4 regions of the Telluria sp. BA11 genome follow, and region 2 is predicted to be linked to each of the others. Evidence: predicted binding sites of a transcription regulator. Region 2 holds the regulator's gene; each other region holds the start of a gene.
What was found. Region 2 encodes LexA, which represses DNA repair genes until DNA is damaged. Its sites were predicted from a motif close to ACTGTATNNNNATACAGT; they were not measured.
Positions count from the first base shown of each region.

Region 1: a site for LexA is predicted at 4,698-4,715, ahead of dinB (DNA polymerase IV). Genes of this name have one in related genera too.
Region 3: a site for LexA is predicted at 5,273-5,290, ahead of AC1MGT_RS08265 (DNA topoisomerase IV subunit B). Genes of this name have one in related genera too.
Region 4: a site for LexA is predicted at 2,091-2,108, ahead of AC1MGT_RS04320 (PA0069 family radical SAM protein). Genes of this name have one in related genera too.

Region 1 is NZ_CM155275.1:2,404,666-2,411,998, reverse strand. Features, by position in the region: gene AC1MGT_RS10520 (TonB-dependent receptor) at 1-311, shown strand, start outside; gene AC1MGT_RS10515 (S8 family peptidase) at 656-2,473, shown strand; gene AC1MGT_RS10510 (S8 family peptidase) at 2,831-4,630, shown strand; gene dinB (DNA polymerase IV) at 4,742-5,848, shown strand; gene AC1MGT_RS10500 (recombination-associated protein RdgC) at 5,924-6,820, shown strand; gene AC1MGT_RS10495 (asparaginase domain-containing protein) at 6,911-7,333, opposite strand, start outside.
Region 2 is NZ_CM155275.1:1,137,574-1,144,906, forward strand. Features, by position in the region: gene rplI (50S ribosomal protein L9) at 1-104, opposite strand, end outside; gene rpsR (30S ribosomal protein S18) at 141-431, opposite strand; gene priB (primosomal replication protein N) at 460-759, opposite strand; gene rpsF (30S ribosomal protein S6) at 797-1,204, opposite strand; gene lexA (transcriptional repressor LexA) at 1,499-2,128, shown strand; gene AC1MGT_RS05015 (tetratricopeptide repeat protein) at 2,178-2,882, opposite strand; gene AC1MGT_RS05020 (cystathionine gamma-synthase family protein) at 3,008-4,249, opposite strand; gene purF (amidophosphoribosyltransferase) at 4,252-5,772, opposite strand; gene AC1MGT_RS05030 (CvpA family protein) at 5,849-6,337, opposite strand; gene AC1MGT_RS05035 (SPOR domain-containing protein) at 6,351-7,333, opposite strand, start outside.
Region 3 is NZ_CM155275.1:1,891,190-1,898,522, forward strand. Features, by position in the region: gene AC1MGT_RS08235 (vWA domain-containing protein) at 1-408, shown strand, start outside; gene AC1MGT_RS08240 (cation:proton antiporter) at 480-1,670, shown strand; gene AC1MGT_RS08245 (YbdK family carboxylate-amine ligase) at 1,660-2,787, shown strand; gene AC1MGT_RS08250 (hypothetical protein) at 2,800-3,147, opposite strand; gene AC1MGT_RS08255 (gamma-glutamyl-gamma-aminobutyrate hydrolase family protein) at 3,283-4,293, opposite strand; gene AC1MGT_RS08260 (response regulator) at 4,359-5,183, opposite strand; gene AC1MGT_RS08265 (DNA topoisomerase IV subunit B) at 5,357-7,333, shown strand, end outside.
Region 4 is NZ_CM155275.1:983,443-990,775, forward strand. Features, by position in the region: gene AC1MGT_RS04310 (cation:proton antiporter) at 1-134, shown strand, start outside; gene AC1MGT_RS04315 (DUF421 domain-containing protein) at 153-845, opposite strand; gene AC1MGT_RS04320 (PA0069 family radical SAM protein) at 883-2,025, opposite strand; partial or broken gene ubiG (bifunctional 2-polyprenyl-6-hydroxyphenol methylase/3-demethylubiquinol 3-O-methyltransferase UbiG) at 2,186-2,839, opposite strand; gene AC1MGT_RS04330 (NAD(P)/FAD-dependent oxidoreductase) at 2,902-3,924, opposite strand; gene AC1MGT_RS04335 (thiol-disulfide oxidoreductase DCC family protein) at 3,921-4,343, opposite strand; gene AC1MGT_RS04340 (tRNA-uridine aminocarboxypropyltransferase) at 4,356-5,051, opposite strand; gene AC1MGT_RS04345 (efflux transporter outer membrane subunit) at 5,033-6,400, opposite strand; gene AC1MGT_RS04350 (HlyD family secretion protein) at 6,412-7,333, opposite strand, start outside.

The sequences.
Region 1 (7,333 bases), 1.3 Mb from region 2:
GGACCTTCAACGCGACGGCCCGCTACGGCGTGCCGTTCCGTGACGGCGAGCTGTACTTCTACACCGACTGGTCGTACCGCAGCAAGGTCAACTTCTTCCTGTACGAGTCGACCGAGTTCACCGGTGCACCACTGACCGAAGGCGGCGTACGCGTCGGCTACATCTTCGGCAACGGCAAGTATGAAGTCGCAGCCTTCGGCCGCAACGTGCTCGACCAGCGCCGTATCACCGGTGCGATCGACTTCAACAACCTGACCGGCTTCACCAACGAGCCGCGCCAGTGGGGCATGCAATTCAAGGGTAATTTCTAAGAATTGACCGGCCTCGCACGAGGCCCACGTGTCACAAACGAAAAGGGCCGCGCATTGCGCGGCCCTTTTTTGCATCTGAGAACGATGCGATAAACCTTCGTCAACAAATTTTAGGTGTCAAGTATTCTGTTAAATTTGTGTTTCGCCGAACAAAACATGGTTTTGCAAAATTTAGGCATGTAACCGTTGTATGCACGCTTCACTCTGTCAGGTTTGCGTTCCGTTAAATCTTTCTTTCGCGCTACGCTGGCTGAGCCGCCTCGATGCGGCGCCGGCAATGTCCGGACTACAACGATACGGGCGAGCCCTTTCGCCCGACGGAAAACCTTGAACAAGGAAGAAAAATGAAGCAAACGCATTCGATTCGTCCTGTCGTATTGAAGATGTGCGCCGCGGTATCCCTGGCGCTGGCCTCGAGCGCAGCCCTGGCGGCTGCGGGCGATGCGGCGTCCCCGGGGCCACAGTTCATTGTGGAAACCGACCGGATCATCGTGAAGTACCGCGACGCGCAACCGGCCGTCAATGGCCTCGCTGCACGCGTGGCCAGTACCAGCAGCGAGCGCAAGGCCAAGCTCGACCGCGCCGGCCAGCAGTTCGGCATGGTGGTGCAGGAAAGCCATCCGATTTCCACCGGCGCAAAAGTGTTCAAGCTCGACCGCAAGCGCAATCTTGCCGAAGTGAAGTCCCTGGCCGCCGAGATGATGGCACGCGATCCGTCGATCGAATATGCCGAGCCGGACCGCATCATGACGCACATGGCCACGCCGACCGACCCGCGCTATACCGACCAGTGGCACTACTACGAAACGGCGGGTGGCCTGCGCCTGCCGGCCGCCTGGGATGTCTCGACCGGCGCCGGCGTGATCGTGGCCGTGATCGACACCGGCTCGCGGCCTCATGCCGACCTGAGCGGCCAGCAGCTGGCCGGCTATGACTTCATCAGCACCGCCGCCATCGGCAACGACGGTAACGGCCGCGACAGCGACGCGAGCGACCCGGGCGACGCCGTCACCGCCGGTTCCTGCGGCAGCGGCCAGCCGACCCGTGACCAGCCATCGAGCTGGCACGGCACGCACGTGGCCGGCACGGTGGCCGCGCGCACCAACAACGGCGCCGGCGTCGCAGGCGTGGCCTACAACGCCAAGGTCCTGCCGGTGCGCGTGCTGGGCAAGTGTGGTGGCTACACGTCTGACATCGCCGACGCCATCACCTGGTCGTCCGGCGGCACGGTCTCGGGTGTACCGGCCAATGCCAACAAGGCGCGCGTGCTGAACCTGTCGCTGGGCGGCGGCGGCGCCTGCGATGCGACCACGCAGAACGCCATCAACGGCGCCCGTTCGCGCGGCGCGGTGGTGGTGGTCGCTGCCGGCAACGACGCCGTCAACGTCAGCAATGCCAGCCCTGCCAACTGCTCGGGCGTGATCGCGGTGGCGGCCACCGGCCGCACCGGCGGGCGCGCGTCGTACTCGAACTTCGGCACGCTGGTGGACGTCGCAGCGCCTGGCGGCGATGGCGCCTCGGGCGTGCTCTCGACGCTCAACAGCGGCACCGGCGCACCGGCCGCGGACAGCTACGCGGCCTACCAGGGCACGTCGATGGCCACGCCGCACGTGGCTGGCGTGGCAGCGCTGATGCTGGCGGTAAATACCAACCTGACGCCGGACGAGATCGAGTCGAAACTCAAGTCGACGGCGCGCGCGTTCCCGGCCAGCTGCTCGGGTTGCGGCACCGGCATCGTCGATGCGGCCGCTGCCGTGGCGTCGGCCACAGGGGGCGGTGGCGGTACACCGGTCACCACGCTGGCCGAGAGCGAGTCGAACAACACGACGGCCACGGCAGACCCGGTCGCGGCCAGCAACACGACCGTCACCGGCAACCTGGGCAGCACGACCGACACCGATTATTTCCGCGTCGATTTGCCAGCTGGCAAGACACTGGCGGCGAGCCTGACCTCAACGTCAACGACGGCCGACTATGACCTGTACGTGTACAGCAGCACCGGCGCGCAGTTGGGCACCAGCCAGAACGGCGCCGGCGCGACCGATACTGTCAATTCGGCCAATACCACCAGCAGCACGGCGATCCGCTATGTCCGGGTGACCTATTACAGTGGCGGCACGGGCACGACCAACGGCCGCTATACGCTGAAACTGAGCTGGTAAGCCAGTGATCCTGCGCCATCTTCATGGCCAGGGTCGTTTTTTGGATCCATGACACGCGCGATTCTTCGCGCGTGTTTTTTTTGGGCTCAGGATTCTCTGTTCATGATTGTTAATTAACTAAAATAAGCCGTTACATATTTCGCGTTCAAAAAGTTACGCCAAAGAAAAAATGTTAATGAGGAAACGACCAGTGCAAGTGTTGTAACTATGCTGAAAGGATGTGATTTTCCACGCGACAATATGTTTCCTTAGGGCTACTCTTGAATCTGCCGCTATGTTGCGGCGCCCGGTGCAGCTGGTCTTGTCATGACTCAGGCGCATCGACATGCCTGATGCAGAACTTGAACGGGAAAAATCATGAAACAAACGTATTCGATCCACGCTGCGGCGTTGCAGCGCGCTGCACTCTGGCTGGCGCTGGCATCCCTTCCGGTGTGCGCCGCCGCCGCAGGCTCCCAGGAGCCACAATCCATTCTGGAAACCGACCGCGTCATCGTGAAGTACCGCGACGCCCAGCCCGCCGCCAATGGATCGACAGTAATCGTGGAAGGCGGCAGCAGCGCGCGCAAGGCCAGGCTCGATCGCGCCGGCCAGCAGTTTGGCGTGCTGGTCCGGGAGAGCCATGCGCTGTCGAACGGCGCAAAGGTGTTCAAGCTCGATCGCCGGCACAATCTGGCCGAAGTGCGCTCGCTGGCGACCGAGATGATGATGCGCGATGCGTCGATCGAGTATGCCGAGCCAGACCGCATCATGACGCATGCGGCCACGCCGACCGACCCGCGCTTTACCGATCAATGGCATTACTACGATGCCGTGGGCGGCTTGCGCCTGCCGACTGCCTGGGATATCTCCACGGGCGCCGGGGTGGTGGTAGCCGTGATCGACACCGGCTACCGTCCGCACGCCGATCTGGCTGGCCAGATCCTGCCTGGCTACGATTTCATCAGTACCGCCGCCATCGGCAACGACGGCAACGGTCGTGACAGCGATGCGAGCGACCCGGGTGACGGCATCACGGCCGGTGCCTGCGGCGGCGGCCAGCCGTTCTCTGACCAGCCATCCAGCTGGCACGGCACGCACGTGGCTGGCACGGTGGCGGCGCGCACCAACAACGGCGCCGGCGTGGCAGGCGTGGCATACAACGCCAAAATCGTGCCGGTGCGCGTGCTGGGCAAGTGCGGCGGCTACACATCCGACATCGCCGATGCGATCACCTGGGCGTCCGGCGGAACCGTTTCCGGCGTGCCGGCCAATCCCAACAAGGCGCGCGTGCTGAACCTGTCGCTGGGCGGGGGTGGCGCTTGCAGCGCGACGATGCAGAACGCCGTCAACGGGGCGCGCGCGCGCGGCGCCGTGGTGGTGGCCGCAGCGGGCAATTCGGCCATGGACGTCAGAAACGCGAGTCCGGCCAACTGCACCGGCGTGATCGCGGTGGCCGCTACCGGCCGTACTGGCGGGCGGGCAAGGTACTCCAATTTCGGCGCGCTGGTCGCGGTGGCTGCGCCGGGCGGCGATGGCGCCTCGGGTGTGCTTTCCACGCTCAACAGCGGCCGGAGCGGGCCGCTGGCGGACACCTACGCGGTCTACCAGGGCACGTCGATGGCGGCGCCGCACGTGGCCGGCGTGGCTGCGCTGATGCTGGCGCTCAATACCAACCTGACGCCGGACGAGATTGCAACACGGCTGAAGTCGACGGCGCGCGCGTTTCCGGCCAGTTGCTCGGGGTGCGGTGCCGGCATCGTCAATGCACGCGCCGCTGCCGACTGGGCCAAGAGCAGCGCCGCGCCTGTCGCGGTTGCCGAAAGCGAAGCGAACAACACCATCGCCACCGCCGATCCGGTCTCGCCCTTTAACGCCAGCGTCACCGGCAACCTGGGCACGACAACCGATACCGATTACTTCCGGGTCGATCTGCCGGCCGGCAAGACACTCAAGGCCAGCTTGAGCGCGGTGCTGGCAACGGCGAACTATGACCTGCAGCTGTACAACAGCGCAGGCAAGCAACTGAGCGCGAGCGTGAACCGCGCCGGCGTGGCCGACACCGTCACGTTCGCCAATACCAGCACGGGCACGTCGGTTCTTTATCTGCGGGTGGTCTACACCAGTGGCGGCACCGGCACGAGCAACGGCCGGTATGCGCTGTCAGTGACACGCTGAGTCGGTGGCCACAGGGGAGGCTGCCCAGAAATAAGCAACATTTGCACGGGGAAGATTTTTAGAAGATACTGTATGCAATTACAGTAAGCGACCCCGGCAGTTTGTGACCGCATGGGGCGGCCCGCCAGCGTGAACGCCCCAGCCCGAAAAATCATCCACTGCGATTGCGACTGCTTTTATGCATCGGTCGAGATGCGCGACGATCCGTCGTTGCGCGGCCGGCCATTGGCGGTGGGCGGGCGTGCCGACCAGCGCGGCGTGGTTGCCACCTGCAATTACGAGGCGCGCCGCTTCGGCATTCATTCGGCAATGGCCACGGCCCAGGCGATGAAGCTGTGTCCGGAGCTGGTGGTGATTCCGCCGGCGATGGAAAAGTACCGCATCGCGTCCAGCCAGATCATGGCCATCTACCAGGATTACACGGAGATCGTCGAGCCGCTCTCGCTCGACGAAGCCTATCTGGACGTGACCGATTCGCCGCACTGCAAGGGCAGTGCGACGCTGATCGCGCAGGAGATCCGGCGCCGCATCGTGGAGACGGTGGGCATCACGGCTTCGGCCGGCGTGGGCCCGAACAAGTTCGTCGCCAAGATTGCCAGCGACTGGAACAAGCCCGACGGCCTGTTCCTGGTGCGGCCCGAAGAAGTCGACGCGTTTGTTGCGGCGCTGCCGGTAAAGAAGCTGCACGGCGTGGGCAAGGTCACGGCCGAGAAACTGAACCGGCTTGGTGCCCAGACCTGCGCCGATCTGCGCGGCTGGAGCCTGGACAAGCTGCAAGAGCATATGGGCAGCTTCGGCGTGCGGCTGTATGACCTGAGCCGCGGGATCGACCACCGCGAAGTGAATACCTCGCGCGAACGCAAGTCGATCAGCACCGAGGAAACCTACACGCCGGACGTGCCCGACCTGGCCGCCTGCCTGAAGCTGCTGCCCGACCTGCACGAGCATTTGCTGGGCCGCATCAAACGGGCTAATGCTGAAAAATTCATCAACAAGCTGTTCGTGAAGATCAAGTTTTCGGACTTCCAGCAGACAACCGTCGAATGTGTGGGATATGCGCCCAACATTCCGACATATGGACGTTTACTGGAGACCGGCTGGGCGCGCGCCAGCCGGCCGGTGCGATTATTGGGCGTCGGCGTGCGCCTGGGCGACACCGAGATTGTCGAGCAGTTACGGCTGTTCGACGATTCTCTGGATGACGCGACAACCCCCTGACATTTTTGACGCTGCGGCTCCTGTGCAGCGTAGAATGTCGTTCCCTAGAAACATCGAAACAAGCGGATTAAGCCTATGTGGTTCAAGAATCTCCAGATCTATCGCCTGCCGGCCCCTTGGGCCTACACCCCTGAACAGCTGGAAAAGGCCCTCGAGCCGGGCAGCTTCGTGCCTGCCAACAGCAACGAATTGCTGCGCCAGGGCTGGGACGCACCGCGCCCGAACGGCGGCCTGGTCCATGTCGTGAACAAGCAGATGCTGATCATGCTGGGCACCGAAAAGAAACTGCTGCCGGCATCGGTCATCAACCAGGTAGCCAAGGCCAAGGCGGCCGAGATGGAGGAAGCGCAGGGCTTCCCGCCAGGCAAAAAAGCCATGAAGGAACTGAAGGAGCGCGTGGCCGACGAACTGCTGCCGCGCGCCTTCACGCTGCGCAGCAATGTCTGGACCTGGATCGACCCGGTCAACGGCTGGCTCGTGGTCGATGCGGCCAGCCCGGCCAAGGCCGACGACGTCGTCAAGCTGCTGCTCAAGGCCATCGACAAGATGCCGCTGGAGTCGCTCCGTGTGCAGCGTTCGCCGGTGGCCGTGATGACCGGCTGGCTCGAAGCCGATGAAGCGCCATACGGCTTCACGATCGACCAGGACACCGAACTGCGCGCCACGGGCGAAAGCCGCGCCGCAGTGCGCTACGTGAAGCACACGCTGGAACCGGACGACATCCGCCGCCACATCGCCGCTGGCAAGCAGTGCACGCGCCTGGCCATGACCTGGAACGACCGCGTCAGCTTCGTGCTGACCGAGTCGCTGGCGATCAAGGGCATCAAGCCGCTGGACGTGATCAAGGAAGGCGAAAGCGCGACCCACAACGACGACGAACGTTTCGACAACGATATCGTCTTGATGACGGGCGAGCTGTCGAAGATGCTGGCCGATGTGGTCGAAGCGCTGGGCGGCGAAGCCAAGGCGTAATCAGGCGTCAGACACACGGCGCCCGAGCAAGGCGCCGGTGGAGAGAACGGCCGGACCTCGTGTCTGGCCGTTGCCGTTTTTCGACTATATTTATAGTCCCTGGAATACGCCAGCGCTGCGGTTCTTGGTCACGTTATCCCACGGGAACACCTGGCCGTTCATCGCCACGTAGACGCCGGCCGGCAGCACTTGTGCGACGCCGCAGGCAAAGCCCAGGTTGAACAGCGCGTCGGAATTGGCGATCGCATACGGGATCATGGCGCCGGTCAGCACGATGGTCTGGTCCAGGCCCGCCGCGCCCAGCACAGCGGCCGTCTCGCGCATCGTGTCGGTGCCGTGCACGATCACGATGGCTTTCTCGGCGGCGGCCCGGCAGGTCGTCAGCACACGCTCGCGGTCAGCGTCGCCCATCTCGAGCGAATCGAGCAGCGGCAGCACGTCCAGCGCCACCGGCACCGTCATGCGGCTGCGCTTGATGACCTCTGGTAAATGGCTTTCGGCGAAGCCCAGCAC
Region 2 (7,333 bases):
ATCTTTTGTGGGATCAGGAAGTTACGTGCGTAACCGTCCTTGACCTTGACGACGTCGCCCAGGTTGCCGACGTTGACTACTTTTTCCAACAGAATGATTTGCATAGTGATCTCCAGATGTCTGACTGTCGTGACCGACGATTAACCGTGGTGCAGGTCGGTGTACGGCAGCAGCGCAAGGTAGCGTGCGCGCTTGATCGCGGTGTCGACCTGACGCTGGTAGTGCGCCTTGGTGCCGGTCAGACGTGCTGGCATGATCTTGCCGTTTTCCTGGACGAAGTCCTTCAGGGTGTCGACGTCCTTGTAGTCCACCTGCTCAACGCCAGCGGCGGTGAAGCGGCAGAATTTCTTGCGCTTGAACAGCGGGTTTTGCTGTTTGCGCTTCTCTTTGAGTTTCGCTTTGTTTTTGTCGAACTTTTTACCGAATGCCATTTGAGGCTCCTGTATCTAAATTGCCGGGTTAAGCGGCACTGAAATCAATGATGTGAAACACCAGGGCTTTGCTGTTGCGATTTTTCCGTGCAAGAAATCCGTTGAACCTGTAGCTGGCGCCCAATTCGGCGCTGGCAAACCTGCCCGAAATCTCACCCGCGGCGAACGCGGGGACCTCGAACGCGACCGACCTTTCGACTCCGGCCTCTTCCTGCTGCGATTCGTGCATCAGGACGGCTGAAACAATTGGCACACCGGCCGGGGTGTAACGCAGTACGTCGCGCTCGGCGATGGTCGCCATGAGCTGGAGGTGGTTTGCGTTATGCACCCGGTGTTACTGGTTACTACGAATAACTGGGAAAAACTTAAGCAGCAGCAGGCGCTGGCGCAGCGGCTGGAGCGGCTGCTGGCGCAGCGGCTTCGGCACGGTGGCTCTTGGCTGCGTCTTCGCGCTGTACCGATTTCATCATCGGCGACGGTGCGGTTTCAGCTTTTTTCAGCTTGACGGTCAGGTGACGCAGAACCGCATCATTGAACTTGAATGCAGTTTCCAGCTCGACCAGGGTCTCGTTGTCGCATTCGATGTTCAGGCAGATGTAGTGTGCTTTTGGCAGCTTCTGGATCTGGTATGCCATCTGGCGGCGGCCCCAGTCTTCAACGCGATGGATGTTACCGCCGCGGCTGGTCACCGTGGTCTTGTAACGCTCGATCATCGCCGGGACTTGTTCGCTCTGGTCCGGATGGACGATAAACACGATTTCATAATGACGCATGCATTACTCCTTGAGGACGTTTAACAAATGCCCACCTCGGCGTCAAGACGAGTGTGGGAAGGGAAAGCCGGCAATTATAACCCGAATATCGGTGACTTGGAAACCCCCGAAGATGCGATGTCGCCTCGTTAAGCGCTGCAACTGGCATATCTGACTCGACAATTCCACGGTTTTGACGGCTGTTTGCACCATGAATCGCGATTTTCACGATATTTTTTGCGTTTCCCCTTGCGCGCGCGAGAATACTGTACAAAAATACAGGTTACATACATAACCGGTTGCTGTAACACATTTATGCTAAAGCTCACTGCACGGCAAGAACAGATCCTGAACCTGATCAAGGAAGCGATCGAGAACACCGGTTTCCCCCCAACCCGGGCTGAAATCGCTTCTGAATTGGGTTTCCGCTCGGCCAATGCGGCTGAAGAACATCTGCAAGCACTGGCGCGCAAGGGCGCCATCGAAATTTCGCCGGGCACATCGCGCGGCATCCGCCTGATCGGCGCGAGCGTCGAAGCGATCCCGATGCCGCCGCCGTCGTTCATGTCGCTGCCGCTGGTCGGGCGCGTCGCGGCGGGCAATCCGATCCTGGCGCAAGAGCACGTCGAAGCCACCTACAACGTCGACGCGGCCATGTTCGCGGCGCGGCCAGATTTTCTGCTGAAGGTCAAAGGCTGGTCGATGCGCGACGCTGGCATCATGGATGGCGACTTTTTGGCGGTCAAGAAAATCGACAGTGCCAAGAACGGGCAGATCGTGGTTGCGCGCCTGGGCGACGAAGTCACGGTCAAGCGCTATCGCAAGACGGGTGACCTGGTCGAACTGCTGCCAGAAAACCCCGACTTCGACATCATTGCCGTCTCGCCAGACGAAGAGTTCGCGCTCGAAGGTCTGGCTGTCGGCTTGATGCGTAGCTGGAACTGATGTAACGGCGCCGGCCTCCCCGGCCGGCGCCTGTTCTGCCCTGCCCTACTTAGTTCGACGCCTTCTTCACCACGGCATTGTGCTGGTTGATGAATGCCTCGGTGGCATTACGCCACGCTGCAAAATCCGCCAGGATCATCTTTGAATTGACCTTCGCGCCTTCCGCGATATTCTGCCGCACCTGTTCCAGGTAGGCTGCCGAGGCGTCCGCCTCCTGCTTGTTCATCAGCTTGGCGATATCGGCCGGAATCTTCTTCGTCAGCGGCGACTGCGCGTTCAGGTTCGTCACCATCTTGTTGTAGCAATCCTGCCAGCCGGTCACCAGCTTGTTGACGCGATCGATCTCGTCATTCACCTTCGACACGGCCGGAATGCGCGGCGACGGGCAGCGGTATTCGCCCGACTGCAAGTCGGCGCCGTCGTAGCCCTTGATCCAATAGTCGATCTCGGCGCGCTTCGTGACACGCTCTTCCATGACGACCAGCGATTGGGCCGCGACCTTGTTGCCTTTGGCGGCCGACTTTTCGAACAGCGCCTTGGCGGCCGCCTCATCGACGGTGCCCGCTTCACCATACCAGTACATCTGGCCCAGTTGCTGCTGCGCTTGCGCATTGCCGGCATTGGCCAGCTTGGTATACAGCTTGAGCGCGCCCGCGTAATCCTTCTTTTCGAACAGCGCATTGGCGTCTTCCAGCTCGCCCGCATAGGCGGCGCTGGCAATAGTCAGAGAAAGGCAGAGCAGAAAACGTTTCATGGGCATCCGAAGAAAATGACAAGCTGACGATGGGGCATCATAGCCCCCTTTTACAGCCGGACTCAACCGTAAAAATGACAAGGCCGGCATTGCGCCGGCCTTCTTTGCATGGCTTTACGCCGTGCTTACGCGTCCAGCGCCTGGCGGAAGTCTTCGACCAGGTCGTCGGTGTCCTCAATGCCCACCGACACGCGGATCAGCGACTCGGCGATGCCCATGCTGGCACGGCGCTCGGCGCCCATCTCGAAGAAGATCGTGTGCGCCACCGGGATGACCAGCGTGCGGTTGTCGCCCAGGTTCGAGGCAGGAATCGCCAGCTGCAGGCGGTTGAGGTAATCGAACGGATCGATGGACTCGTGCAGCTCGAAACTGAGCAGCGAACCGCCGGCGCGGAACAGCGACGTGACGATACCGTGCTGTGGATGCGACGCCAGGCCCGGGTAGTGGACCTTGGACACGCGCTCGTCCGCCTCCAGCATGGTGGCCAGCGCCAGTGCATTGGCGCAGGTACGGGTCATGCGCAGCGCCAATGTCTCGGCGCCAACGGCGATATGATGCGCCGCTTCCGGCCCGAGCGACGCGCCGAAGTCGCGCAGCGCTTTCGCACGCAGTTGCGCCATGCCCTGAGCGTGCGCCGGCTGCTTGCGAAAGTTCGGTGCGATGTTCGGATACGCGCTCCAGTCGAACAGACCGGTGTCGGTCAGCGCGCCGCCGAGCGCGATACCGTGACCGCCAATCGACTTGGTCAGCGAATTGACGACCAGCCCGGCGCCCACGCTTTTCGGGCGGAACAGCCATGGCGAGGTCATCGTGTTGTCGACCACGTACAGAATGCCCCGCTTTCGGCACAGCTCGCCGATGCGGGCCAGGTCCGCCACTTGCGTACGCGGATTGGCGATCGTCTCGACAAACACCATGCGCGTGTTCGGCGTCAAGGCTGCTTCGACCTGCGCCACGTCGGTCGCATCGACAAAGGCGACATCGACGCCCTGCCCCGCCACCGTCTGCCACAGGCTGTTGGTATTACCGAACAGGAAGCTCGACGAGACGATGGCGTCGCCCGCCTTCAGCAGCGCCTGGAACAGCGCGCCGATGGCCGCCATGCCGGTGCCGAAGCACAGCGTGGCGACGCCATCTTCCATCTTGCTGACCTTGTCCTCGAGCGCGCTGATGGTCGGATTGCCCTGGCGACCGTAACGGAAGCCCGGCTCCTTGCCCTGGAACACGGACGCCAGCTGACGCGCATCCGTGTAGCCGAACGCAACCGACGTGTGGATCGGCTTGTGCAGCGAACCGTGCTCGATCGGCTTGTGCCGGTCGTTGTGCAGGATCGTCGTGGTAAAGCCGTAGGTCTTTTTCTCGCTCATGCTTACTCGGCTGGAACGGCAGGGTTCAGATTCAGTTGGGTGCGGACCTGGTCTTCATCCTTGGCAGCAGGATTGTGACGCGCGGTTTCCTGGCGATCAAGGTATTCCGGGGTCACGTCGCCCGTCACGTAGATGCCGTCGAAGCACGACGCCTCGAAGTTCTTCAGTGCCGGATTGACATCCGAAATCGAACGCTTGAGGGCGTCGATGTCCTGGTAAATCACGCGGTCGGCCGTGATCTCGCGGCAGACTTCTTCGGTCGTGCGGCCGTAGGCGATCAGCTCGTCGCGGGTCGGCATGTCGATGCCGTACACGTTCGGGTACAGCACCGGTGGCGCGGCCGACGCGAAGTACACCTTGCGCGCGCCGGCTTCACGGGCCATCTGCACAATCTCGCGGCTGGTGGTGCCGCGCACGATCGAGTCGTCGACCAGCAGCACGTTCTTGTCCTTGAACTCGGAAGTGATGGCATTGAGCTTCTGGCGCACCGATTTCTTGCGCATGCCCTGGCCCGGCATGATGAAGGTGCGGCCGATGTAGCGGTTCTTGATGAAGCCTTCGCGGTATTCCACGCCCAGTTTCAGCGCCAGCTGGATGGCAGCCGGACGCGACGAATCGGGAATCGGCATGACGACGTCGATGTCTTCGACCGCGATTTCACTGAGCACCTTGTCGGCCAGGTATTCACCCATGCGCAGGCGCGTGGCGTAGACCGAGGCGCCGTCGATCACCGAGTCCGGGCGGGCCAGGTAGACGAATTCGAATGCGCACGGGTTGAGCGATGGATTTTCGGCGCACTGGCGCTCGGACAGCTTGCCATCGTTGGTGATGAAGACCGCTTCGCCCGGCGCAATGTCGCGCATGAAGCGAAAGCCCAGGCCCTCGAGGGCGACCGACTCGCTGGCCACCAGGTATTCGTTGCCGTTTTCGGTTTCGTTCACGCCCAGGCACAGCGGACGGATGCCGAACGGATCGCGGAAGGCCAGCATGCCGTGGCCGGCGATCTGTGCAACGACAGCGTAGGCGCCACGCACGCGGCGGTGCACGACAGCGACCGCCTTGAAGATCGCGTCGGCGTCGAGCGAGAAGCCATCGGCTGCTTCCTGGATTTCGTGGGCCAGCACGTTCAGCAGCACCTCGGAATCGGAATCGGTGTTGATGTGACGGCGGTCGTTGCGGAACAGCTCATCCCTGAGCTGGGCCTGGTTGGTCAGATTGCCGTTGTGCGCGAGCGTGATGCCGAATGGCGCGTTGACGTAGAACGGTTGCGCTTCTTCTTCGCTCGACGAACCGGCGGTCGGATAGCGGCAGTGGCCGATTCCGGTGTTGCCCTGCAGCGAACGCATGTTCCGGGTACGGAAAACGTCACGTACCAGGCCGTTGGCCTTGAACATCGAGAACATGCTGCTGTGATTGGTCGCAATGCCCGCAGCGTCCTGGCCGCGGTGCTGCAGCAGCAGCAATGCATCGTACAGAAGCTGGTTGACGGGAGACTGCGAAACGACGCCGACGATGCCACACATGAGGTGCTCCTAAAAGCTTGGGTGCAAAATGACAGAAAACTGCGAATACAGCGAATACTGGTCTGGTAATACGGATTCAGTAATTAATATGCTCCGCGAAGGCAGCGGGCAAGAATGGTTTGACGGTGCGCGCGCCGGTCTCGGCAATGGGCGACAACAGCGCGTCGCGCCAGAATGCCTGCTGCGGGATTGCCGTCATCCCGCACAATATGACGCCGGCCAGCACGATCACAATGCCCCGCGCCAGGCCGAACAGGCCGCCCAGGCCCCGGTCCGCCAGCGACAGGCCGGTGGCGGCAACCACCGCACCGATCGCCATCGACAGCAGGCCCATCAGGATTCGTACACCAAGGAACAGCACGATGAAGGCAGCCATCAGGCGCGCACTCCCGCCCGGAATCACCTCGGGCAGCAAGGGCGCGAGCTGGGCGCCGTAGACATTGGCCAGCACGAAGGCAACGACCCAGCCCACCAGCGACAGGATTTCCTTTACCAGGCCGCGCAGCGTGCTGATCACGACGGACGCGATCAGCACGAACAGCACCAGGTAATCGAAAATCGTCACGCGGCAGCGAGGATCAGAGTGGCACCATCGAGCCGGACAGACCGATGCCGCTCAGTTTGGCGCGCACTTTCTCTGCTTCTTCCTTGCTGAACGGGCCGACCCGCACGCGGATCAGTTCGCCAGACTTCTGGGTGAACGAGGCAACGCCGGCAGCGCGCAGGCGGCTTTGCAACTCGGTGACTTTTTCCTGGCTGGCCAGCGCGGCAACCTGCACCACGAAGCGCGGCGCCGGGTCTTCGGCCTTGACCGTCTTCGGTTCGGCCTTGGCGGCTGGCTTGTCTTCGAGAATCGCGATGGCACGGGCGGCGTCGTCCGGACGGGCCGGCTTGGCGACCTGCTCGGCCTTCGGATGCGACTCGGCGGCTTTCTCGGTGACCTTGACCGGCTTTTTCTCGGGCTCGGGCTTTTTTTCGGGCTCTGGCTTGCGCTCGGCCTTGACGGGCTCGGGCTTGGTCACCGGCTTGGCTTCGGGTTCTGCCTTTGGCTTGGCTTCAGGCTTCGGCTTCACGGTCTCGACTGGCTTGACGGTCTCGACTGGCTTGGCTGGCTCGAGCATGCGCATTGGCGGCACCTCGCTGGCCACTGGCGCTGCGGCCACGGCGACCGGCGGCGTGCGCGTGCCGGCCGGCGGCGCCGGGACGGGCTCGATGATCTCTTCGTCGCTGTCGACGCTGGCCGTTGGCGCGACCTGCTCGGACGGCACCGGCAGCGGCGCAGCCTTGTCCTTGTCGGGGATGTGGATCGCGATGTCGGTGGCCAGCGGCTTGGGCTCGGAATCGAGCAGCATCGGCAGGGCCACGACGGCGGCCAGGACCAGCGCAATGGCGCCGACCAGGCGACGGCGCGCGCGTTTTTTCTCGGGCAGGATCGGATCGCCACGGCTCGAGCGGCGACCGCCCTCACCTGCCGAGCTGGCACGCTTGGAGCGTGCGCGCTCGGTGTAGGCGGCCTCGTCGTCCTTGACGAAGTGACCGCTGTCGCGAACAGTTTCTTGCT
Region 3 (7,333 bases), 750 kb from region 2:
GCCAGCAGCGAATTCAAGAACATGGAGTTCTACTACTTCCACAACTGCGTCTACGACTACCTGTGGAAGAACAACGCACGCCGCCACAGCGAGCGCTTCGCCACCTGGGACGTGCTGCGTAAATACCCGGCCGATACGCGCGTGCTGTTCGTCGGCGACGCGACCATGAGTCCCTACGAAGTCATGGCGCCCGGTGGCTCGGTCGAATACAACAACGACGAAGCCGGCGCGGTCTGGCTGGCGCGCTTCATGACCGCGTTTCCGAAGTGCGCCTGGCTCAATCCGGAGCCCGAGCACCTGTGGCAGTACCGCCAATCGATCGCGCTGATTCGCCAGGTGATGAGCAACCGGATGTTCCCGATCACGCTGGAGGGCCTGGAACGGGCCATGCGCCTGTTGAGCAAGTAGTGTTAGCACGAACACGGACGCGAGCCGCCGGGCGCACTAGAATCGCGCAACGATAAGAAGAAGGAGACCGCATGCCTGACCTGTTGTCCGTATTGACGAGCCTTGCCTGGCCCCTGGCGATTGCGCTGGCGTGGCTGGCCGGTGAATTTGGCCAGCGCTGGACCGGCCTGCCCCGCATCAGCTTCTACGGCCTGGTGGGCTTCGCGCTGGGCAGCTCGCAGATCGGCGTGCTGCCTGCGGCCGATCTGGGCCCGGTCTCACTGCTGGCCAATATCGCCTTCGGCCTGGTCCTGTTCGAACTGGGCAACCGCATCAATCTGCGCTGGCTCGTCAACAATCCGTGGATCGGCGTGGCCGGCCTGGTCGAGTCAAGCCTGACGTTCGGCCTCGTCTACCTCGTCGCCATCGCATTTGGCGCGGCCCAGATCACGGCGCTGCTGATGGCGGCACTCTCGATGGCCACGTCGCCCGCCACCGTCCTGCGGGTCATCAATGAACAGAAAAGCTCGGGCCAGATGACCGAGCGCGTGCTGCACCTGTCGGCCCAGAACTGCGTGCTGGCCGTATTCGCGTTCAATGCCATCATCGGCGTCTGGCTGTTCCACACGCAGGACGCCGTCAGCGAGGCACTGTGGCAAAGCCTGGTCATGCTCGCCGCGTCGATCGTGGCCGGTGCCGTGTTCGGCCTGCTGGTGCCGGCGCTGCTGCGCGCGATCGGCAATGCGCAGCAGGACACAACCGTCGCGTTTGCGCTGGCCGTGATTTTGCTCGTATCGATGTGCGACGTCGCCGGCCTGTCGCCGGTCGTGGCGGCGCTGGCCTTCGGCCTGACCGTGCGCTCGCGCCGCGCGACCTTTACCCAGACCCAGCGCAATTTCGGCGCGCTCGGCGAAGTGCTCACCGTGCTGCTGTTCGTGTATGCCGCCTCGACCCTCGACTGGCGCCTGGTGGCGGCCGGTGGTGTGATGGCGGTGGTCGTGGTGCTGGTGCGGCTGCTGGCCAAGACCGCCGGCGTGGCCGCGTTCTCGCACCTGTCGGGCGTCACCTGGCGCAAGGGCGCGCTCACGGGCCTGGGCCTGGCGCCGCTGGCCGTGTTCGTGATCCTGATGCTCGAACATGCGCGCTATGCCGGCCTGAAAGTGGTCGACGACCTGCACGCGATGGCCGCGGTGGCGATGCTGCTCGAAGTGGTTGGCCCGATCATCATCCAGCGCGCCCTGATCTGGGCGCACGAAGCACCGGAGTCCCATCATGCCGCTTGACGCGTTTACCCCGTCCACGCCGCTCACCTTCGGGGTCGAGCTCGAACTGCAACTGGTCAACCTGTCGGACTTCAACCTGACCGCCGCCAGCCCCGACCTGATGCATCTGCTGGAGCGCAAGCCGTTCCCCGGCAACGTCACGCCCGAGATCACCGAGAGCATGATCGAGATTAATTCGAGCGTGCACACGGCGTATGGTCCCTTGCTGGCCGAACTGACCGAGATCCGCGACACGCTCGTCGCGGCCAGCGACACGCTCAATATCGGCATCGCCGGCGGTGGCACGCACCCGTTCCAGCACTGGTCCGACCAGCGCATTTCAGCCAAGCCGCGCTATGAATACCTGTCGCAGCTGTACGGCTACCTGGCCAAGCAGTTCACGGTATTCGGCCAGCACGTGCACATCGGCTGCGCCAATGGCGACGATGCGATGTACCTGCTGCACGCGCTGAACCGCTACCTGCCGCACTTTATCGCGCTGTCGGCGTCGTCGCCGTACGTGCAGGGCCACGACAGCCTGTTCGAATCGGCACGCTTAAATTCCGTGTTTGCGTTTCCGATGAGCGGGCGCGCGCCCTTCACGCTCAGCTGGCAGGAGTTCACCGACGTGTACTTCGCCAAGATGGAACGCACCAACATCATCAAGAGCATGAAGGATTTTTACTGGGACCTGCGGCCCAAGCCCGAATTCGGCACGATCGAGCTGCGCGTGTGCGACACGCCGCTGACCGTGGAGCGGGCCGCGGCGCTGGCCGCCTACCTGCAGGCGCTGTGTCGCCATCTGCTCGAGCGCAAGGATGATGCCCCTGTTGAAGACGACTACCTGGTCTACAACTACAACCGCTTCCAGGCCTGCCGCTTTGGCCTGGATGGCAGCATCACGCACCCGAAAACCTACGACAGCATCGTGATCCGCGACGATATCCTGGCCACGCTCGAACGGATGCTGCCGCACGCGGAAGCGCTGGGCAGCGTCGAGGCGCTGCAGCACCTGGCAGCAGCCGCGCGCGGCGGCAGCGACGCGGCGATCCTGCGTCGGCACGCGGAGCGCGAAGGCTCGGTCGAAGGCATGGTCAATGCGGCGATCGGGCACTTCCGGGGTGACCGCAGCGCCTGATCGGGCAACCGCTTACCCGGCCACTGGCATGCCCTTGCCCACCCAGCCCGTTTTCATGAAGCGCGCCAGCAGCGGTTGTTTGGCTGGCGCCGGCACCGGCAGCCTGGCGTCGACCACGTTCGCCCACTGATCGGCCAGTTGCTCGCAGGTAGCGCGCAGCACCGGGTCGATCGTCGGCAGGCGCGCCAGCGCGCACAGGTGGCGCTCGATCACGGACGCCAGCTTGACGCACGGCGGCTCGCCGTCGCCTTTCGCGCTGTAATGCGACATCAGGTGCAGGAGCGAGGCAACCAGGAGCGTGTCCTGGTTGCGCGGCTCGGCTACTGCGGATGGCGTGGCGGATGTGGGGGAAATCGTCATGCGAAAGTCTCCATGGGCCGAAGTGAAGCAATGAAATGAGAATGATTCTCATTTCATTATTCACGTGCCACACGGTGAAAGCAAGCGTTTTCGCGCGCGCTCCGGCAGTATCGCAGGCAGACTGCTGACGAATTTCTACAGGCGCGTCTCGCGCGCTGCGCGCAGGAATTCATCCAGCACCGGCGTGCAATCGAGCAGGTCGACGCCGCCCGCGCGGTGGAACTCGGGGTGCCATTGCAAGCCCATGACGAAGTTGGCGCGCTGGTAGCGGATCGCCTCGATGATGCCGTCCGGCTCGGACATGGCTTCGATGCGGATATCGCGCCCCAGGTCCTTGACGGCCTGGTGGTGAATCGAGTTGACCATCGCCTGCTGGATATTGGGGAACATGCGGCCCAGGGACGAGCCCTTGGGGAACACGATCGCATGACGGTGCGCATCGTACAGGTCGTGCACATGTGCCAGCGCGTCGGGACGGTCGGTGGCGACGTCCTGGTGCAGCGTGCCGCCAAAGGCGACGTTGATCAGCTGGCAGCCACGGCACACTCCCAGGACCGGTTTGCCGGCGTCGACGAATTCGTGCAGCAGTTCGAGTTCGTACACGTCGCGTGCGCGGTCGCCGCTCCATTCGGGGCGCGTGGGCGTTTCAGAATAGGTTTGCGGCGCGACGTCGGCGCCGCCCTGCAGCACCAGGCCATCCAGGTGACGTGCATAGTGGCGCAGCGTGATGTTGCTGGGGTGGAGCAAGCCGTTGGTGTTGACCGTCGGGATCATGAACACCAGCACGTCGCGCGACATGACCCACTGGGCAATGGACTCCTCGAGATACTGCAGGTTTTTGCTCAACAGCCCCTTGGCGCCGGCTTCGGGATGGAAGATGCGGGCCGAGACGCCGATGTGCAGCGTGCGCTGCATGATGTCGCGACTGAAGCGTTCACGCAGCGAGCGAAAGCGCGACGTGATGACCCGGCCAGCCAGGGCCACCGGGTTGTCGCCATCGCGCATATAGCGCGCCGGTCCGCGTGCGTGCTGGCCGCCGCTGGCGCGCCGGTCGGGCACGCGCACGCGCGTCTCGCGACGTTCATCGATATCCGCCTCGGGCGAGGGGTCGTCTGGCTTGCGCTTGATGGGTTCGTCTTCGGTCATGTCAATAATATAACTTCGGCAATGCTGCGCACGATTCAAAGTTGTTACAAAAGGTCGCCATGCGCTCAGACCGGCACGTCGAGCAGCTTCTGGAAGGTCAGCATCAGGTGGCGCCCTGCCACGGGCGTCTCGAGCAAGCCGCGCGCGCCGGCCAGCCGGGCGCGGGCGCTGTCGTACTGAAACGATGGCGCGACCATGAACACGACCGGCGTGCGCCCGGCGCCGGCCTGCGCCTTGATCGATGAGCACAGCGCATACGGTTCGATGCCCGGGGCGGCCGTGTTGATCAGGACCAGCGCCACCGGCGTCTCGTCGCACAGGCGCACGGCGGCGGCCCGGCTGTCGGTCCATTCGACGCCGATCCGGCGCGGCCCGAGCACCTGTGCCACCCGGTTGCGCAGGTTGCACGCCTGATCGACGATCAATACCGAACCATCGACGGGCCCATGGCGCAGTCGCGTGTAGAATGCGGGCGTTTCAAGATCCGGCCCCAGACGCGGACGGCGGCGGCGTTCGGCCAGCACGCGGCGCGCACGGGCGCCCTGCTGGGCCAGCGCATGCACGCGCGTGTCGAGCAGTTCGGCCAGCCGGCCATGCAATGCCCGTTGGTCAAGTGGGCGGGTCAGAGTTGGCCAACAAGTGGCGTCAGTGCCGCCGATGACCAGTGCCGGTTGCAGTGCATCGGGTGGCCGGCGCGCCAGTTGTGCCAGCGCAAACGGGTTGTCGCCATTGGCAACCAGCAGATCCGGCTCTTGCAAACTATCGGCATGCAGGCAAGAATACGACGGCCCGGCGCCCGGCGCGTCTTCGAGCAGCGCCGCCAGCCGGGCGGTTTCAACCGGATCAAAGCCGATCGGACGCACGGTGAACAGACAATGGGATCGCTGCATCGGGCCCCACCCTTCTTGCATCGATTATGTATTTACAGCGTAATCTAACACAAAGATGCAAGGCGAAAAGCACGACATAAGCGCAAAATACTGTATATTTATACAGTTAAAAAGCATTTCCTTTTCCGCTCGACAAGATAGAATGCCAACGCATTCTACAAATACTCTTCAAGATGGCCTCCAAGAAACCCGCTCCAGACTACAGCGAATCATCCATCCGTGTCCTCAAGGGACTCGAACCTGTGAAACAGCGTCCGGGCATGTACACCCGCACGGAAAATCCGCTCCACATCATCCAGGAAGTGATCGACAACGCCTCCGACGAGGCGCTGGGTGGCTATTGCAAGAACATCAGCGTCACGATGAACCCGGACGGCTCGATCACGGTCGAAGATGACGGCCGCGGCATCCCGGTCGGCATCCACCCTGAAGAAGGCGTGTCCACGGTCGAGATCGTGTTCACGCGCCTGCACGCCGGTGGCAAATTCGACAAAGGCTCGGGCGGCGCGTATGCGTTCTCGGGCGGCCTGCACGGCGTCGGCGTGTCGGTCACCAATGCGCTGTCCAAGCGTCTCGAGATCGAAGTCTGGCGCAAGGACGATCAGGGCAACGGCCAGCACAAGCTGGTGTTCGCCGCTGGCGACGTGATCGAACCCCTCACCTCCGCGCCATTCGAGCGCGGCGGCAAGAAGAACGGCACGCGCGTCACGGCCTGGCCGGACGGCAAATACTTCGATTCGCCAACCATCCCGATGAACGACCTGCAGCGCCTGCTGCGCTCGAAAGCCGTGCTGCTGCCGGGTGTGACGGTCACGCTCACGAACGCCAAGGGCGAAGTGCAGACCTGGCGCTACGACGAAGGCCTGCGTGGCTACCTGACCGAGGCGCTGGCGCAAAGCTCCACCGGCGAAACCCTGATCCCGCTGTTCGAAGGCGCGCAGTACGCGGCCGCCGGCGACGACAGTTTTGCCGAAGGCGAAGGCGCGGCCTGGGTCGTGGCCTGGACCGAAGAAGGCGGCGTGGTGCGTGAATCCTACGTCAACCTGATCCCCACCGTCAGCGGCGGCACGCACGAAGCGGGCCTGCGCGACGGCCTGTATGGCGCCGTCAAGAACTTCGTCGAGCTGCATGGCCTGCTGCCAAAAGGCGTCAAGCTGCTGCCCGAGGACGTGTTCGCGCGCGTCTCGTTCGTGCTGTCGGCCAAGGTGCTGGACCCGCAATTCCAGGGCCAGACGAAAGAACGCCTGAATTCGCGCGATGCGCTCAAGCTGGTCTCGACCTTCACCAGGCCGCCGCTCGAACTGTGGCTGAACCAGCACGTCGAATACGGCAAGAAGCTGGCCGAACTCGTGATCCGGCAGGCGCAATCGCGCCTGCGCTCGCTGCAGAAAGTCGAAAAGAAAAAATCGTCGGGCGTGGCCGTGTTGCCAGGCAAACTGACCGATTGCGAATCGAACGACATCACGCGCAATGAGCTGTTCCTGGTCGAGGGCGACTCGGCCGGCGGCTCGGCCAAGATGGGCCGCGACAAGGAATTCCAGGCCATCCTGCCGCTGCGCGGCAAGGTGCTCAACTCGTGGGAGACCGACCGCGACCGCCTGTTCGCCAACAATGAAATCCACGATATCTCGGTGGCGATCGGCGTCGATCCGCACAGTGCCAGCGACTCGCCCGACCTGACCGGTCTGCGCTATGGCAAGATCTGCATCCTGTCCGATGCCGACGTCGACGGCTCGCACATCCAGGTGCTGCTGCTCACGCTGTTCTTCAAACACTTTCCGGCGCTGTTCGCGAACGGGAACATCTGCATCGCGCGCCCGCCGCTGTTCCGCGTCGACGTGCCCGCGCGCGGCAAGAAGCCGATCCAGAAGCTGTATGCACTCGACTCGGGTGAGCTGCTGGCCATCGAGGACAAGCTGAAAAAAGAAGGCCTGAAGGAAGGCGTGTGGAGCATCTCGCGCTTCAAGGGCCTGGGCGAGATGAACGCCGAGCAGCTGTGGGAAACGACGATGAACCCGGACACGCGCCGCCTGCTGCCCGTGTTTTTGGGCGACTACGACCACGCCGAATCGTCGGCACGCTTCAATATGCTGATGGGCAAAGGCGAAGCCGCCGCGCGCCGCGCCTGGATCGAAGAACACGGAAACGAG
Region 4 (7,333 bases), 150 kb from region 2:
CCCTGTCGCTGCCTGCCGGCCCGGAACGCGACGTGATCGTAACGATGACCTATATCGTGGTTGTACTGTCGGTGTTGATACAGGGCCTGAGCGTGGAACGGCTCGTGCGGAAAGTGGTGCCCTGCGCCACCTGAGGCGCAGCGCAACGCCGGTCAGTCGCCGAGGCTGCCAAGTTTTGCACAGGCGGAGCGGTCACCGGCCTGGCTGGTCGGAATGACCGACAGGCTGCCATCGGCTTCAAGGATGACGAGATCGATGTCGTGCAACGATCCGCGCCCTTGCTTGCGCACTGCGGCCATGACCTCGTCGTCGGTTACGCGCTCACGCTTGAGGGCATCCTGGCAGAGCTGGCCACCTTTCAGCAGCACGGTCGGCCTGGTCTTGACGATGGCGTTGACCAGCGATGAGCGCACCGAGCACCACGTGATCGCCAGTTGCAGCACGACCAGCAGGGCCAGTGCAGCCAGGCCCAGCGCCAGGCTGACATTCTGGTTGACCAGGATGGTCGACAAGGTCGATCCGAACGCCACCGTCACGACAAAATCGAACGAGTTCATTTTTGAAAGCGTTCGGTTGCCGCTTAGCCGAAGCAGAAAGATCAGGCCCGCATAAGCAGCAACCCCGACCACGACAACACGGTACAGACTTTCCCAGCTATCGAAAAACATCGCGCTCTCCTTTTGATTGATGCGAGTATCGCATGGGCAATCGAGGCGGGTTGCTCGGTAGATGGACGTCAATGGTGTACCAGCCAGCGCAGGGTCGGCAACCATGGCGGGCCTGCCAGGAACAAGCGTCAGACAAGCATCGATGCCGGCGGCGGCCACCATCGGCAATTGCAACATATGTGCTCGAGAATTGCGTCGATGTACACGCGCGCGTTCAGAACAGGTCCAACTGGCTCGCGACGCTTGCGCGTGCCTTCGCTGTACCCGCCGGCACCACCAGTGGCCGCCGGAATTGCGAGCGATCGAGCCGCCCGAAACGCCCGCGCAAGGATTTGAAGCCAAGGCGCTCGACCGCTTTTTCAAAGCGCTGACGGATCAGGTCGGCCCACACGCCGTCGCCATGCATGCGCCGTGCAAAGTCGGCATCGTAATCCTTGCCACCCCGCATCTCGCGGATGCGGTTCATCACCCGCTGCGCGCGGTCCGGGAAATGGGCTTGCAACCACTCTTGAAACAGCGGATTGACTTCGTGCGGCAGGCGCAGCACCGTGTAGTGCGCGCCGACCGCACCGGCATCGCGCGCCGCTTCAAGGATGCGTTCGATCTCGGGCTCGGTCACGAACGGGATGATCGGCGCCACGCTCACGCTGACGGGAATGCCGGCGTCGGTCAGCGTGCGGATCGTGCGCAGGCGGCGCATCGGTGCGGCTGCGCGCGGCTCGAGCGTGCGTGATATCTGCGCATCGAGCGTCGTGAGCGTCACCGCCGCGCACGCCAGGTTGTTGGCCGCCATCGGCGCCAGCAGGTCGATGTCGCGTTCGATCAACGATGATTTGGTGATCAGGCCAAGCGGGTGGCGGCATTCGGACAAGACCTCCAATACCTGGCGCGTGATCTGGCGTTCGCGCTCGCAGGGCTGGTAGGCGTCAGTGTTGACGCCGATGGCGATATGTTCGGGGACGTAGCCGGGCTTGGCGAGTTCGCGCCGCAGCAGTTCGGGAGCATTCACCTTGGCGAAGAGCCGGGATTCAAAATCAAGGCCCGGCGACAGGCCGAGATAGCTGTGCGTGGGCCGCGCGAAGCAATAAATGCAGCCGTGCTCGCAACCCCGGTAGGGATTGAGCGACACGCTGAACGGGATATCGGGTGACGTGTTGCGCGACAGGATCGTCTTGGCGAACTCGTCGGTAACCACGGTCTTGAACGCGGCCGATTCACCGGCCGCCCCGGTAGTCGACTCATAATCGGCATCAGACCAGCCGTCGTCAAAACGCTCGCGACCGTTGACCTCATAGCGCCCCTGCATATTCGACACCGCACCACGCCCCTTGCGTGCAACGCGCGGCGGCGCCAGCATGATGTGTTCTTCTACCCGCTGGCGGCGGATGGGCTCATCGGTGTCGATCATGGCCGCTGCTCCATACTGTATGTTTATACAGTATATTACGCCGCTACCCCATCAAATTCAAGCGCCAGCTTCTTGATGAGCATCAAACCACTTTTCCCAGCTGCTCCAGTCAGGTCGGACGGGCAAAGGTCGCCAGATAGTTCACGCTCGTATCGCTGCACCATGAGGCGCGATGCAACACCGGCAGGTAACGCATGCCGCGCAGATCGATCCGCTGCAGCCCGGCCCCGGTGGCTGCAGCCAGCATCTCGGCGGGTTTGACGAAGCGATGCCACTGGTGTGTGCCACGCGGCAGCACGCGCAACACGTACTCCGCCGCCACGATCGCCAACAGATAGCTCTTCCAGGTGCGGTCGATCGTCGACGCCAGCAGCAAACCACCGGGCGCAACGCGCCGAGCTGCCTCTTCGATGAAGGCGTCGGGGTCGGCCACATGCTCGGCCACCTCGAGCGCCAATACGACGTCGAAGCATTCATCGGGCCGCAGGACAGTCTCCAGTTCGCCCAGGCGATAATCGACTGCCGCGCCGCTGGCGTCGGCGTGGCGTTGCGCCGCCGCCAGGTTGCCAGGCGAGGCATCGATGCCGACCACGTGCGCGCCACGCAGCGCCAGCGGTTCGGACAGCAGCCCGCCGCCGCAGCCGACGTCGAGGATGCGCAGACCCGCCAGCGACGTATCGGCGCGGCCGAAATGCGAGGCCATGCATGCCAGCAGATAAGCCTGGCGCAGTGCGTTCGTGACATGCAGCGGCCGCATCGGGCCGTTCGGGTCCCACTAGGTGGCGCCGAGTCGGTCGAAGCGGGCGATTTCGTCTGCAAGCGCGCTCATGTTTGGTCTCCACTCGCAGCAGCGGTCACCAGCGCTGCCAATGCACGGCCGGAGCGCCAGGCGCCTTCCACACCGCCGCCGGCAAGGGCATCGCCGCACACGCCAAGCCCCATGCCAGCGTCCCACCAGGCACCAGCGGCCCGCTCGTCATCAGGCGCCGTTGCCAGCGTTGCATACAGCCAGCGATGCACGGCCGCGAAACGCCAGGCCAGAGCGCCGCCGACACAATCGGCAAGCGCCGCCTGCAGCATCGCCTGCACCTGGTCGGGCGGCGTGTCCAGATGCGCGCCGGTCCAGTCGGGCGCTGCGTGCACCACCCACTGGGCCTGCCCCGCCAGCACTGCGCGCGCCGGCTTGGCATCGTTGCGCACCACCAGCGCCAACGGGCCGGATGCGGGCAGCGCCAGGCCCCAGTCACAGCCCGTTGCGGGCGCGTCGGTTGTGCCCATCAAGACCCAGACGGGCAACATCGGCACGGCCTGCGCGTGCGCCGCCCAATCCGGGCGATGCATGCCCAGCAGCGCGGCCGCCTGTTTCGGCGGGATCGCCAGCGCCACTGCATCGAAGCCATCGGCCAGGGTCACACCAGCGCTCTCCAGAGACCACGTCGCGCCGCTGCGGCGCACGCCATCGACCGCGCACAGGGTATGCAACGGCAGGTCCTTCAACAAGGCGCGGCACGGGGCCGGCATGTCGGGCGTGGCAACCCAGAACGCGCCGCCAGGCAGGGCTGCGCCATGCGCTAGCCTCGGCGTCCAGCGCGCCAGCAGACCGGCGCGCTGTCCCTCTTCCACGAAACCCAGGAAGTCGGCGCCCACGGCAGCAAAGCACGGCGTCCCGTGATCCAGGCCCAGCGCGGCGTCGGCGAGCGTTACACGCCTGGTGGACATGCGCCCGCCTACGCCGCGCGACTTGTCGAACACCTGCACCGCATGCCCGGCATCGGCCAGCGCGCGCGCACAGGTGGCCCCGGCAATGCCGGCCCCGATCACGGCCACCCGCATGCTCGTGCCACTCATCGCTTGCTGCCGCGGCCGCGCCACAGCGGCCGCATGACGAGGAACAGACGGTAGGCCGGCTCCAGCAACGCCAATGCCAGCCTCGACCCCAGCAGGCGTCCAAGCCAGGCCCAGCGCGGCAAGGACCGCCACAGCAGGGTAAATGCCTCTGCACCACTGGCCAGGGTGCCATCGGGACGGCGCATGTGCAGGCGCGCCATGGCAGCCTCGCGGTTCAGTCCCGGGCCAAGCGCTTCGGGCGCGCAGTGGGCGACGTCGACCCAGCACACCTGGTCTGCGCCGTCCTGACGCTGATAGAGGGCGATCTCGCGGGTGCATACGGGGCAGCCGCCGTCGTAGTACACCGTGGGGGAGGTTAAGGATTGTTCTTGCATGATTTGATCATACAGGAAACAGGTCAAAATGCGGTTCACCGTCACGGGTGTTTCGGTTTAACGACCCACTAAACGGTTCACGTCCTGTTCATCAGATTTGCTTGCGTTGCATGCGAGTGATACGGCAGCGCAAGCGCGTACATAGGCCGCTTGTTGTGCGACAAACCCGTCGAAGGCGTCGAGCAGCGGGCCAAAGCGCCCGGGCGCGGTTTCAAGTTGTCCCAGTGCTTGCGCCGCCGCTTCCAGGCTCGACAGCTGATGCGGCGCGTGCGCTTTGCGGATGCGGTAGTTCGACGGCACTACGTCGGTCAGTGCCAGCCGCGGCAGCCGTTGCAGCGCCGGGTTCAGGTACAGCATCTTGCGGCTCTTGCGCCAGGTGGCGTCGAGCAGCACCAGCCGCAACGCGTCGGCGGGTAGCGCCGGCATTGGTGGCGGCATCGGCAAGCCCGCGTCGCCCGGCGTGGCCGGATACAGCAGCACGGGCGTGCGCCCATCCGCATGCAGCAGGCTGTCGAGCACCCCGGCATCGAAGGCTTCGCCGGTCGCCATCACACTGCCATTCACGCACAAGTGCAGCAAGCGCGCGCTGTTCTTGGCGTTGCCCACTTCCAGCGGATGCTGCAGGATCAGCAAATGCGCCTGCGCGCGCACCGGCGTGATCCAGCGGCAAATGCAGGCCGACTGCGCCCGCAAGCACCTCTCACAGACGGCGCGTTTCAAACCAGCCACATCCGTCACGGTGCCGGCGTCCAGCCACCGCCCAACGCCCGATACAGATCGACGTGCGCCGCCAGCAAACTTGTACGCAGTTGCAGCGCGGCGAGATCGGCACTGAACGCCGTACGCTGCGCGTCGAGCTCTTCCAGATACGACGCGTAGCCATTCGTGTAGCGGTTATGGGCCACGCGCAACACTTCACCAGCCGCCGCGCGCCGCGCCTCGGCTTCCACCAGTTGCCGCTGCAAGCCATCGATCGACGCCAGGGCATTCTCGGTCTCGGCAAACGCCGTGCGCACCACGGTCTCATAACCGTAGATGGCGCGGTCGCGCACCGTGCCGGCGATCTCGGCCTGGGCACGCAGGCGGCCCGCGTCGAACAACGGCGCAAGCACGCTGCCGCCGATGCTCCACAGTTCCGTCGGCGAACGCAGCAATTGCGTGATGCCACCCGCCCCTGCCCCAAGCGACGCCGTCAACCGGATCGACGGCAAGAGCGCGTCGCGCGCAACGGCCAGGCTGGCGTCGGCCGCCGCAATGGCCTGCTCGGCCTGGGCGATGTCGGGCCGGCGCCGCAGCAGTTCGGACGGCAAGCCGGCGCCCGGGGTCGGCTCACGCAGCGACAGCAGATCGGTACCGCGTGCGATCGGGCCCGGGCTCTCGCCCAGCAGCAAATTGAGCGCCTGCTCCTGCTGCGCCACCTGCCGCTCGAGCTGCGGCACGGTGCCGGCCGTCGCGTGCAATTCGGCCTCGGCCTGCGACATTTCCAGGCGCGAGCTGTAGCCCACCTCGAACTGGTGCCGCGCCAGGTTGTACGAGCGCTCGCGCGACGCCAGCGTGGCCCTGGCCAGCGCCAGCTGGGCGTCCAGGCCCAGCAGGTTCAGATAACCCGACGCCGTATTGGCCGCCACCGCCAGTGCCGCTGCTTCCAGCGCCGCCTCTTGCGACAACGCCTCGAACCGCGCCGCTTCGACGGTGTTCGCCACGCGGCCGAACAGGTCCAGCTCGTAGCTGGCCTGCACGGCGCCCACAAGCGACGTCGATTCGATCGGCGTGCCTTGCGGGCCGATGGCGCGCGCCCGGGTCGGCGCCAGCGACAGGTTCAGCGCCGGCAGACGCGCGCTGTCGGCCACGCGAATGCGCGCCTGGTATTCCTGCAGCCGCGCGCGGGCAACCTTGAGGTCACCGTTGTTCGCCTGCGCCTGTCGCACCAGCGCGTCCAGCGCCGGATCGCCGAACGCGCGCCACCAGTCACGCTCGACGCTGGCATTCGCGCCGGACAAGGTCGTGCGCCACGCCACCGGCACCGTCACCGAGGACGGCGGCGCCGGCTGCGGCGCCATCGCGCAGGCGGCCAGCAGCAATGGCGCTGCCGCCAGAACCATTAAGCGCCGCTTCACCGCTGCCCCGCGTTCGCCGTGGTGGCAGCGGCCGTATCGATCGTCGTCACCACCGACATCCCGGGCCGCAGGCGGTTGGCCAGCGGCTGGTTCGGGTCGATGCTGATGCGCACCGGAATCCGCTGGGCAATCTTGACGTAGTTACCGGTGGCGTTGTCCGGCGCGATCACCGAAAACTCCGACCCGGTGGCAGGCGCGATGCGCTCGACGTGGCCGCGCAGCTTCGCGCCGCCCAGCGCATCGACACTAAAACTGACCGGCTGGCCAACGGCCACCCCCGCCATCTGCGTTTCCTTCAGGTTGGCGATGATCCACATCTGGTTCGGCACCAGTGCGGTCAGCTGCGCACCCGCATTGACGAAGGCGCCCTGACGCACGGTCACCTGCCCCAGCTGTCCATCGCGCGGCGCGGTGATGTTGGTATTCGCTAGGTCGATCTCGGCCAGCTTGACGGCCGCTTCGGCGCTGGCAACCGCGGCTTCGAGGGCGGCGCGATTGACGCCAACCGACGCCAGGTTCTGGCGGGCGATCTCGACGGAGGCTCGGGCCTGGTCGCGGCTGGCTGCGGACTGGGCACGGGTGGCGCGCGCAGCGTCCAGTTCGCGCGCCGACAGCGAACCGTCGGCCGCCAGCTCTTCCACGCGGCGCAGGTCGGCGCTGCTGCGCCGGGCCTGGGCTTCGTTCGAGGCCAGCAGCGCCTGGTTCTGGGCGATGGTGGCGCGGGCGCTGGCGTTCGTCTGCGCGAAGTTGGCCAGCGCCGCCTTGCGGTTGGCCAGTTCGGCCCGTGCCTGCGCCAGGCGCTGGATCGGGATCCGGTCATCGATGCGCAGCAGCAGCTCGCCCTTCTTGACGGTCTGGAAATCCTGCACGCGGACCTCGGTCACGTAGCCGCTCAGTTGCGGACTGATGATCGTCACC